One region of the Paenibacillus sp. J5 genome, then DNA from elsewhere that is predicted to be linked to it. Evidence: predicted binding sites of a transcription regulator. Region 1 holds the regulator's gene; each other region holds the start of a gene.

Region 1 (3,275 bases):
CGCCAACAGATCGCAATATCTATGTGATGACAGATGAGGAGCGCTCGGACGAAGGCATTCCTAGCCTGCCGGCAGATCTCAAGGAGGCGCTGGAAGAGCTGCTTCGTGACGGCGTCATCTGCGACGCGCTGGGCGACCACGCGCTGGCTCATTTTTACGAGCTGAAGGAGATTGAATGGGATATGTACCGCACCCAGGTTCACCAATGGGAACGGGATCAATATCTGACGTTGTATTAAGCGAGGTATTCCAGTAATGGAGCTGGTATAAGAGGTTTTATTGGGGGCAGCTGGGGACAGATTCATTCATTGGATGATGGATCTGCCCCCGGATTGCCCCCATATTTTATGTTTCGGTCCCTCAACGCGGCAGAGTTCCAGAAAGCCACTTTTGATATTTGCTGTATCCGTTCTTCTCTCCCCGATATTCATAGCCATGTTGTCTATAAAAATGGTTCAGCTTGGTGCTGAATGCGACACAGTCGAGCTTGATGCTGGCAAATTGTCCTGCCAGTTCATGCTCCACCCACGTCATAATCTGACTTCCGATGCCGTGGCCAGCATACTTGCGGTTGACTACAAGCCGATGCAGGTAGACTGCCGACTCTCTATCCGTAGTGTCGTCTCCCCAGAGATTACGATCCCACTCGCTCGGCTGCTGCTGTAAGATGACAGAGCCTACAAGCTCCTGACTGGTTGAATGCCGGAAGGCAAATACCTCCCTGCGACGTATGGCGGCAGCCGTATTATGATGATCCAGGCCCTGCAGCAAACCCGACCACTGTGTGGAGCCTGACTCCTTCAGCCATACTGCCGTATGCAAATATAGCTGGCTTATCGCTTGTTCATCCTCTTCAACTGCCATTGCAGCAAACACATTGCTGCTGATAGATACATTCCGAATCTTCGCAATTGCCATGATGCACCTCGCATACAAAGGGTTTAACTAATACTATACCATACATGGTGCATATGAAATGCGCGTTTGTATGGATTGCACGTAAAATAACTATTGGCACGGCGCTATATGTAGAAGCGCGAAGCGCCGATAATAAAAACTGCAGCCCCTCGCAGGGCTGCAGTCTTTCATTAAATCCGAATATCTATATTGCCCCCTACACCAGGGATTGCGCTTTGCTGCATCATTTTGACGAGATCATTGCTCTGCTGAACCGCTTGACCCTTCGCCAGGTTGGCAACCTTCATGCTTACTGCCTGGGCTAGCGAGGCCTGACTCATGACGCTGGATAGTGCTGCGATGTCCATTGATTACACCTCCTTACTATCTATATCGGGCAAACGATTGCCATTCGATAGAGGAGGAGAAATAATCATCCAGTCCAGCCAAGCCGCGAAGACATGACTGTCTAATGAATGTCGCGGAACAGGCCAACAACGCGGCCCAGAATCGTCACTTTCTTGAGACGAAGCGGCTCCATCGTGGAATTCTCCGGCTGCAGACGGATATGATCCCGCTCCTTGTAGAACGTCTTGACGGTCGCTTCATCCTCCTCCGTCATCGCGACTACGATGTCACCATTGTTAGCGGTCTGCTGTTGGCGAACAATGACATAATCACCATTATGAATGCCCGCCTCGATCATGCTGTCGCCCACGACACTCAGCATGAACATTTGGTTATCGCCAACAAAGTGGCTAGGCAGAGGGAAGTATTCCTCGATATTCTCTGTGGCAGTAATCGGCACCCCTGCGGTTACTCGGCCGACTACCGGTACCTTGGCGATATGAACGGGGAATGGAACCTCATCCTGGTTTTGATTCAATATCTCGATTGCACGCGGCTTGGTCGGGTCGCGCCGAATCAGTCCTTTCTTCTCAAGCCGGTCCAGATGGCCGTGAACGGTCGAGCTGGATGCCAGACCAACAGCCTCCCCGATCTCCCGAACAGAGGGCGGATAGCCCTTCTCTCTTACCTCATTCTTAATAAATTCCAATATCGTCTGTTGACGGTTCGACAGCTTCGACATTTTCACATACCCCCAGACAATCATTCTTGTGTCAAATTATAGCACAGAACCGGAGTTCGCACAAACATAAGTTCGTTGAAAATAAAACCTGTCCTTGGTAGAGGAATATATATATTGACACAAACAAGCGTTCGGTTTATTCTAGGTACAAGAACAAATGTTTGGGGTGTTGGATAATGAATCACTCTTACTATTATCAGGATATGGATGCACTTCGTGCCGCGGCGCGTGAGACCGTCAGCTCGGAGAGCAAGACGAACACGGGGAGCTCGCAGAGGATAAGGAATGGTTATGAGGCCGATGAGGTCAGCGGAAGAAGAAAGAGTGTCCTCCGTGTTATCATGGTCGTGCTGCTGCTGTCTATTGCTGTGTCCTGTGTAATGTTCGTACAGTCCAATGCTTCGGGGCGAAGCGTGGAACCATCCAATAACACAGCAATTGCGGGTTTAGAGGCACATGGCGGGCAACTTAAGCAAGCTGTAGAGGCGGAGTACATCATTGCTGCTTATGGAGATACAATTTGGAGCATTGCGAGGCGCTTTAAGCCGGTTAACGACGATCTAAGACAATATGTGTACCGGATTCAGCAGCTCAATGAACTGACGCATGGAGAGCTTCAAGTCGGACAAGTGATTCGCATACCTGATTAACGTTCGACTCGGGTGCAGCGTCATTCATTCATGGCTTTAATGTCTCTCGTCGCTTGACACTCCCCGTGGAAAATGTCAAAGTAGAGAGTGGATAGTTTTCAGGGAGGTAGCTCACAATGGGAAAACTGATTGACCGTATTAATGAATTGTCTAGAAAGAACAAGTCCGTCGGGCTGACTGACGAAGAGAAGGCTGAGCGCGAGGTGCTGAGGAAGCAATATCTGGAGATCTTCCGCGGCAATTTCCGCAACCAGCTCGATTCGATCGAATGGACAGACGAGGAGCCGCCTCTCAAGCATTAATGAACGACATGACATTTCCTATACCAATAGGCAGATCGAACCGTCAGGGCGATTGGTCTATTGGTTTGTGCTGTCTCGCGCGGAGAGGCGCTGGCCGCTGGTCGACAGTCAAGCTTCTCCGAACGGCAGCGGTTAACCATTCTTTTTCGGGAGGCATACTGGTATGAATTATCGTTTGCTTGGAAGAAGTGGGCTAGCGGTATCCGAGCTATGCTTAGGTACGATGACATTTGGCGGGGCGACATCTGAGGCCGACTCTATACAAATGATGCATCGTTTCTTTGACCAGGGCGGAAATTTTCTGGATACAGCAGATGTGTATGTGAACGGGCGTTC
Region 2 (3,275 bases), on a different contig from region 1:
GGTCAGCCACCTGCTCAATCAGCTCAGCATCCAGCTCCTTGCGCTTCAGGTATCGCTCGATCTCCTTCCGAGTACGCGGCTTAACCCCAAGATAAGCGATTGCCATCGCATAGGCCGTCTGCCTGCTGTCTGTGCGGATAATGTCCTCAAGCTCCGCCTGAGTGACCTCCACTCCCTTGAGCAGCTTATATTGCACCAGAATATCCTCATGCACCGAGAGCAATGGCTCCTCCCTGCCGGCCGTGTAGAGCAGATAGCGCCCTTTGCGCTGTTTGTCCCTCCGCACGCTGACAATGAGATAGAGCGGCTGCTCACCTTCCCCGTCCTGTCTCATACTGCCTCATCCCTTTCCTTAGCTCTAACGCGGAAAAAGCACCTTGCTCCGCAGGTGCTTTCCCAGCCTAACGCATGCAATGCCACAGGGCACAATGCGCATATGATGCTATATCCTATTCAAATGCCAGATCTTCCTCGTCCTCATCCTCCGTATTGCCTCCCAGCTTGTCTGCTGGAACCGCCGCGGCAGCTAGGCTGCTCGCATTCCGAACCTCACGCTCGATCGTCGCCGCTACTTCAGGATGATCCTTCAAATATTGCTTCGCATTCTCGCGTCCTTGCCCAAGGCGCTCGCCACTGTAGGAAAACCATGCGCCGCTCTTCTGGACAATATCCATCTCGGTGCCAATATCGATGAGGCTGCCTTCGCGCGAGATGCCCTCGCCATACATAATGTCGATCTCCGCTTGCTTGAATGGAGGCGCCACCTTGTTCTTGACGACCTTAATCCGGGTACGGTTACCGACCATGTCATTCCCTTGCTTCAGCGTCTCTATGCGGCGCACATCCAGCCGGACGCTGGAGTAGAACTTCAAGGCCCGTCCGCCCGGCGTTGTCTCCGGATTACCGAACATCACGCCGACCTTCTCCCGCAACTGGTTAATGAAGATCGCAATCGTCTTCGACTTGTTGATTGCGCCGGACAGCTTGCGCAGCGCCTGCGACATCAAGCGAGCCTGCAAGCCTACATGGGAATCCCCCATCTCACCCTCAATCTCCGCTTTCGGTACGAGCGCCGCTACGGAGTCAATAACGATAATATCAACTGCGCCGCTGCGTACCAGCGCCTCGGCGATCTCAAGCGCCTGTTCTCCGGTGTCTGGCTGCGATAGCAGCAGTTCGTCAATGTTAATGCCCAGCTTGCTCGCATAGAGCGGATCAAGGGCGTGCTCGGCATCGATAAAGGCAGCCTGTCCGCCAATACGCTGAACCTCAGCAATCGCATGCAAAGCCACCGTTGTCTTACCGGAGGACTCCGGTCCGTACACTTCGATAATTCGGCCGCGAGGATACCCGCCGATTCCAAGTGCAATATCAAGAGCAAGCGAACCGCTAGGGACGGTCTCCACTTGCATGCCTGCATTCTCACCGAGCTTCATAATGGAGCCTTTACCGAATTGTTTCTCTATCTGGCGTAATGCCATCTCAAGCGCTGCGCGACGATCTGACAAGCAACTCACATCCTTCACTGTTTATAATTTAATTTTACCTTGTTTGCGTCCCTTTGCCAAGCTTTTTTTCGAACATACATTCGTTTTTTTTGTGGCGGGCATGAATTCGCCGCAGCAGACGGCAACGAAAAGAACCACAGCTAAGGCGCTTGCGCCATTCACTGCGGTTCTTCCGCAAAAGCAATCTCTATGTTCTCATTGCCACAGGCTGCATGGCGCCAGAGGCTCTGAGCCTAGCCGCTGATAGCAGCCAATAAGCTGTTGCTATGCTGCCACCTAGCATGTCTTCTGACGTCTACGGCTGGCGGGTTGAGCGCCCAGCCTCCACGATCAGCTCCACGACAAGCCTAGCCGTCTTCGCCAGATCCTCTGCCTTGATCTGTTCCTTCGTCGTATGGATATGCTCATAGCCTACAGCCAGATTCACTGTCGGCACGCCAAAGCCATTGAAAATGTTGGCGTCGCTGCCGCCGCCAGAAGGGAATAGCCGCGGAGTCTCTCCAATTTGCGCAATCGCTTTTTTCGCCAGCTCAACAACCTCGTCGCCATCTGAGAAGCTGAACGCCGGATAGATGATCTCGCTCTCGAACACTGATTGTGCGCCATAGTCGCTCGCAGCGCTCTCCAGCGCCTGCTTCATCGATTCGATCTGCTTATCGAGCTTTTCCTGTACGATGCTGCGCGCCTCTGCATCCAGGCGAACATGATCACAGACAATATTCGTTGCCCCGCCGCCTTCGAACCGTCCGATATTGGCCGTCGTCTCCTTGTCGATTCTGCCGAGCGACATGCGCGAGATAGCTTTGGCGGCTACCTGGATGGCACTGATCCCATCCTCGGGATTCACTCCGGCATGAGCGGACTTCCCGATAACCTGCATCGTAATTTTGGCCTGAGTTGGCGCTGCGACTGCTATATCCCCAATCTTGCCGTTCGAATCGAGCGCATAGCCATACACAGCCTCCAGTTTCTGAGGGTCGAGCGCCCGGGCGCCGTTCAGACCGGCCTCCTCGCCCACGGTAATGATGAACTGCACCGGCCCATGCGTCAGCTTCTGCTCCTGAATGACCCGGATCGCCTCCAGCATAGCGGCAATGCCAGCCTTGTCGTCGCTGCCCAGAATCGTCGTGCCATCGCTGCGGATATAGCCGTCATCATCAAGCTGCGGCTTGATGCCCCGCCCTGGAGTTACGGTGTCCATATGGGAAGTGAAGAAAATGGTCGGCGCTGCGTCTGCGCCACTCGCTTCCAGCTTGATAATGAGATTGCCTGCCCCATGTCCTGTTACCTTCGTCGTATCATCTTCCTCCACCTGCAAGCCCAGGCTGCTGAACTTCTCCTTCAGCACCCGGCATATCTCCTGCTCATGAAGCGTCTCGCTATCGACGCGGACAAGCTCCATAAACTCCTCCACCAAACGTGATTGTGAAATCATTCGACTTTCCTCCATCCACCTGCATCGTATACAATAGTATTCGACGCCTTTATTTTAACCGAAAGGAGACCGCAGCAATGCAAAACAACAAATGGGTGAAAATCGTGGTCTACCTGATCATTGCCTCCATGCTGCTATCTACACTTGTCATGAGTCTTGGCTTAATCTTCTACTAGGCTCGCAGCGACCGCTTGCAGGCAGTCATTTGCCAGGCAAGCACCGTTCTTATGTTCGATGCACGGTGTGGACAAGCTCCGCTGGCTCGAATCCAAAATGGCGGCAAAAGTGGGGCAGCAGCTCCGCAGCCGCCTGCTCCAGCGGCATAGGCTGAC
Region 3 (3,275 bases), on a different contig from region 1:
CTGAACACCGGCGATATCAATTTCGATCTGCTTTTGACGAATATCGTCCGCTGTAAGGCCGTATTGTCCGAACCAGGATTGCATCAGATCCACAAACCGGTCGAGGGCAAGGTGAAAATATTTCGTGCAATGAACCAACGTATCGTCCAGATCAAATATAAGCGTTTGTTTCATACAAGCTCCTTCGCAGCCAAAATTCATATCGAACAACGATGATAACCTATCATCTCTTCTACCAATCTACCTGAATGCGCCGCCAAGGTCAACCGATTCAGTTGCCAGTGCAAGCTGCCTCGCTGCATGACGGCGATAGTTGAACCACATATGTCCTCATGATCCACCCTAGGACAACAATACGAAAAATCCCCATGAAATACAGGCGTATATGAATAGAACGGCTGGATTACAGCGCATAATGAGAGCGGAGGTGATCAGGATGCCGCATAATCGGAGCCAGCAGACGGAGAATCAACATAACGAATCGCAGATGAAGGAAGAGGCGCAGACGGTGAAGCAGGAAAAAGCCGCTCATCGCCCGCCCAGCCTGAACGGAATCAATAAGCAGCAGCATTAATCCATACGCCAAGACAGACCACAGGGCTGGGCTGTAATAGCGGAAGGAGAGGGGAACCTGGGATGAGAATCGGACGGAAGCCACAAAAGCTGTACATATAGAGGCGTCCGACCGTTCCCATCACTGACAGCACCCGCAGCGCCGACCACGGGTTGCGGCATCATCGCGCCGATCGTTGCCGCGAGATGATAGAGCATCTGCATCTGAGCTGTACGATCCCCTCTCCTGCCGCTTGTATGGCGGCCAGGTGGCATATAGCGGAACATGCAATCACGCAAACCTTAATCGCTTGGCTTCCAGATCGTTCTTAATGAAAGCAATTCGCTTGCGTACATAGAAATCATGGCTTGCGCCCTTCAAATCCCGAGGGGTGATCACCTCCCCTGCACCGTTATCAATAATCGTCAACCTTCCATCAGAATAAAACTTAAAGGTCAAATCCCTCCACGGCCGATGCTTCTCGATAAACCGATAATGTTCGCAGTTGTGCATGATGATCATCCTCCTTCAGAATCCTTTATTTTAGAACATTTGTTCTTACTTTTATTATATCAAACGTTTGTTCGTATGGAAAGTATTTTTTATTTACCGTAAACTAGATTTATAGAATAGACGGAGGGGCCGAAGCGATGATCAAGATTGACCGTTTGACCAAGCAAATACCTGGGGGACCAAAGGTGCTCTCCGATGTCAGCTTTGTAGCGCATAAAGGCGAATTTGTCACGATTGTCGGCGCAAGCGGCAGCGGCAAGAGCATGCTGCTCAAATGTCTGGCATTAAGGGAAAAATGGACGTCCGGCAAGTATACCGTAGAAGGAACAGATATTTTGGGCAACGCCTGGACCGGGCTGCGCAAGATTCGGCGCGAGTTCGCCTTCCTGGAGGAGAAGCCGCATCTGTCGCCTAACCGCACGGCACTTAAAAATGTGCTGGTTGGCACAAAGTATCAGACGCCTCTATGGCGGATGGTGACGGGCATGGTTCGCAATGACGACTATATGGGCGCCATGGACACGCTGGAGAAGCTGGGACTGCTGGATAAGTCACGGCAGAAGGCCGAGAAGCTGAGCGGCGGAGAACGGCAGCGGGTGGCGATTGCCAGGGCGCTGGTGCATGGCGCCAAGGTGCTGCTGGCTGACGAGCCGGTCGGGGGACTCGATCCGCATTCTGCGGAGAATATTCTGAAGGACTTGAAGGAATTGACCAAGCAAGGGCTCACTGTAATCGCTGTTCTTCATCAGAGCGAGCTGGCGGAGAAGTACTCTGATCGCATAATTGGTCTCAATCAAGGCCAACTTGTGCTTGATGTGCGCGGACGGCGCCTGACGACGGCTGAAAAGATGCAGCTATGAGCGGGCTGAACTACCGCCTCATCGAGCGCCATGAGCTGGAGCAGGCTTACGCACTGGAGTCCGCCAGCTACCCGGAAGCCGCAGCGGCAACACTGGAAGCGTTTCAGTATAGGAAGCAGTGGTTTCCTTCCTTCTTCTGGTCGGCTTGGGATAGCGGCAGCGGGAAGCTTGCAGGCATCGCCAACGGCGTAAGAACGAATGCGCAGGACTGTGCAGATGACGCTATGAAGGCAGCGCATGAGGATGAAGCACAAGGCTGCCGCTTCTGTGTGCTGACTGTGGCGGTGGATAGCCGTTTCCGCCGTCAGGGTGTCGGAAGCGAGCTTATGCGGCGTGTTATTGCCAGTTGCCGTGAGGAGCGGCTGGAGGCGGTCATGCTGATGTGCGAGCCGCATTTGATCGGATTTTATGAGGGGCTGGGATTTCAGTATCGGGGACGCAGCGCATCAGAGCATGCCGGCATGGAGTGGCACGAGCTGCACTTGTGCCTGTTGTAGGGCTCTGATAGGGTCTCTAAGCCAGTATCAGGCATGGAAACAAGGGGCCTGTGCATACAATGGAACATCTTAATCGACAGGCAGGTGTCTATTGTATGGCTTTTGCTGCTCCGGCTGTCATTCAGCCTACCCGTCTTACTTATCCGAAGATTGAGCTGTGGGTGCCGGTCGTCCAGGGTCTTGAGAATCGAAATGCGATGGAGAAGATCAATCAGGAGATTCGGGCCGAGGTACACCGGTTGGTCAGCAGCCAAGGCTCGCTGGAGGACCCGCGCTCCGAAATGATCGGATGGTTCGAGACCAAAACGAATGAGAAGGACATACTCAGCCTCTCCCTGTTCAATTATGCCTATACGGGCGGGGCGCACGGGTTGACGCTTCAAGCCTCGCTGACTTTTGACACGAAGACGGGCAAGCGCTACAAGCTCTCTGAATTGTTCAAACCGGGCAGCGACTATCGCAAACGGCTGGATGCCATCATCGGGGCGCAGATCAAGGCGCGGGATGTACCCGTGTTTGGTCCGTTTGAGGGTATCCGACCGGATCAGGATTTTTATATTGCCGATCGTTCACTTGTGGTCTATTTTCAGCTCTATGAGATCACGCCTTATGTCTACGGGTTTCCTTATTTCCCGATTCCAGTCTATGATGTGCAGGATATTGCCAATGAAGAAGGGCCGCTAGGCATTATGCTGGCCAATGATTAAGCAATACCAGTGTGCAGGTTGGGGAGGCAGTGGCGCAGCCTGAGGCGTGCCGCTGCTTCTCGCCTTAGATGAACAGGAGGTTAGCGAATGAGAAAGCAAGACAAGCCTGTGAGGAAATGGATGGGAGCTGCGCTTGGCGCCGCAC

The links. The regulator LexA, encoded in region 1, represses DNA repair genes until DNA is damaged. The targets are predictions, from matches to a motif close to CGAACATATGTTCG.
Region 2: recA (recombinase RecA) is a predicted target of LexA. The motif match lies at 1,578-1,591, and genes of this name have one in related genera.
Region 3: ACY1JZ_RS02755 (phosphonate ABC transporter ATP-binding protein) is a predicted target of LexA. The motif match lies at 1,127-1,140, and genes of this name have one in related genera.

The regions. Positions count from the first base shown of each region.
Region 1 is NZ_JBUEDD010000012.1:206,574-209,848, forward strand. Features, by position in the region: gene glnA (type I glutamate--ammonia ligase) at 1-239, shown strand, start outside; gene ACY1JZ_RS21340 (GNAT family N-acetyltransferase) at 361-918, opposite strand; gene ACY1JZ_RS21345 (YjfB family protein) at 1,089-1,265, opposite strand; gene lexA (transcriptional repressor LexA) at 1,367-1,987, opposite strand; gene ACY1JZ_RS21355 (LysM peptidoglycan-binding domain-containing protein) at 2,164-2,637, shown strand; gene ACY1JZ_RS21360 (DUF896 domain-containing protein) at 2,754-2,939, shown strand; gene ACY1JZ_RS21365 (aldo/keto reductase) at 3,103-3,275, shown strand, end outside.
Region 2 is NZ_JBUEDD010000013.1:32,598-35,872, forward strand. Features, by position in the region: gene ACY1JZ_RS21585 (RecX family transcriptional regulator) at 1-334, opposite strand, end outside; gene recA (recombinase RecA) at 450-1,508, opposite strand; gene ACY1JZ_RS21595 (M20/M25/M40 family metallo-hydrolase) at 1,804-2,943, opposite strand; gene prli42 (stressosome-associated protein Prli42) at 3,021-3,119, shown strand; gene lipB (lipoyl(octanoyl) transferase LipB) at 3,169-3,275, opposite strand, start outside.
Region 3 is NZ_JBUEDD010000002.1:8,870-12,144, forward strand. Features, by position in the region: gene ACY1JZ_RS02740 (HAD family hydrolase) at 1-174, opposite strand, end outside; gene ACY1JZ_RS02745 (hypothetical protein) at 437-574, shown strand; gene ACY1JZ_RS02750 (hypothetical protein) at 845-1,066, opposite strand; gene ACY1JZ_RS02755 (phosphonate ABC transporter ATP-binding protein) at 1,204-1,926, shown strand; gene ACY1JZ_RS02760 (GNAT family N-acetyltransferase) at 1,923-2,423, shown strand; gene ACY1JZ_RS02765 (DUF3298 and DUF4163 domain-containing protein) at 2,483-3,130, shown strand; gene ACY1JZ_RS02770 (stalk domain-containing protein) at 3,218-3,275, shown strand, end outside.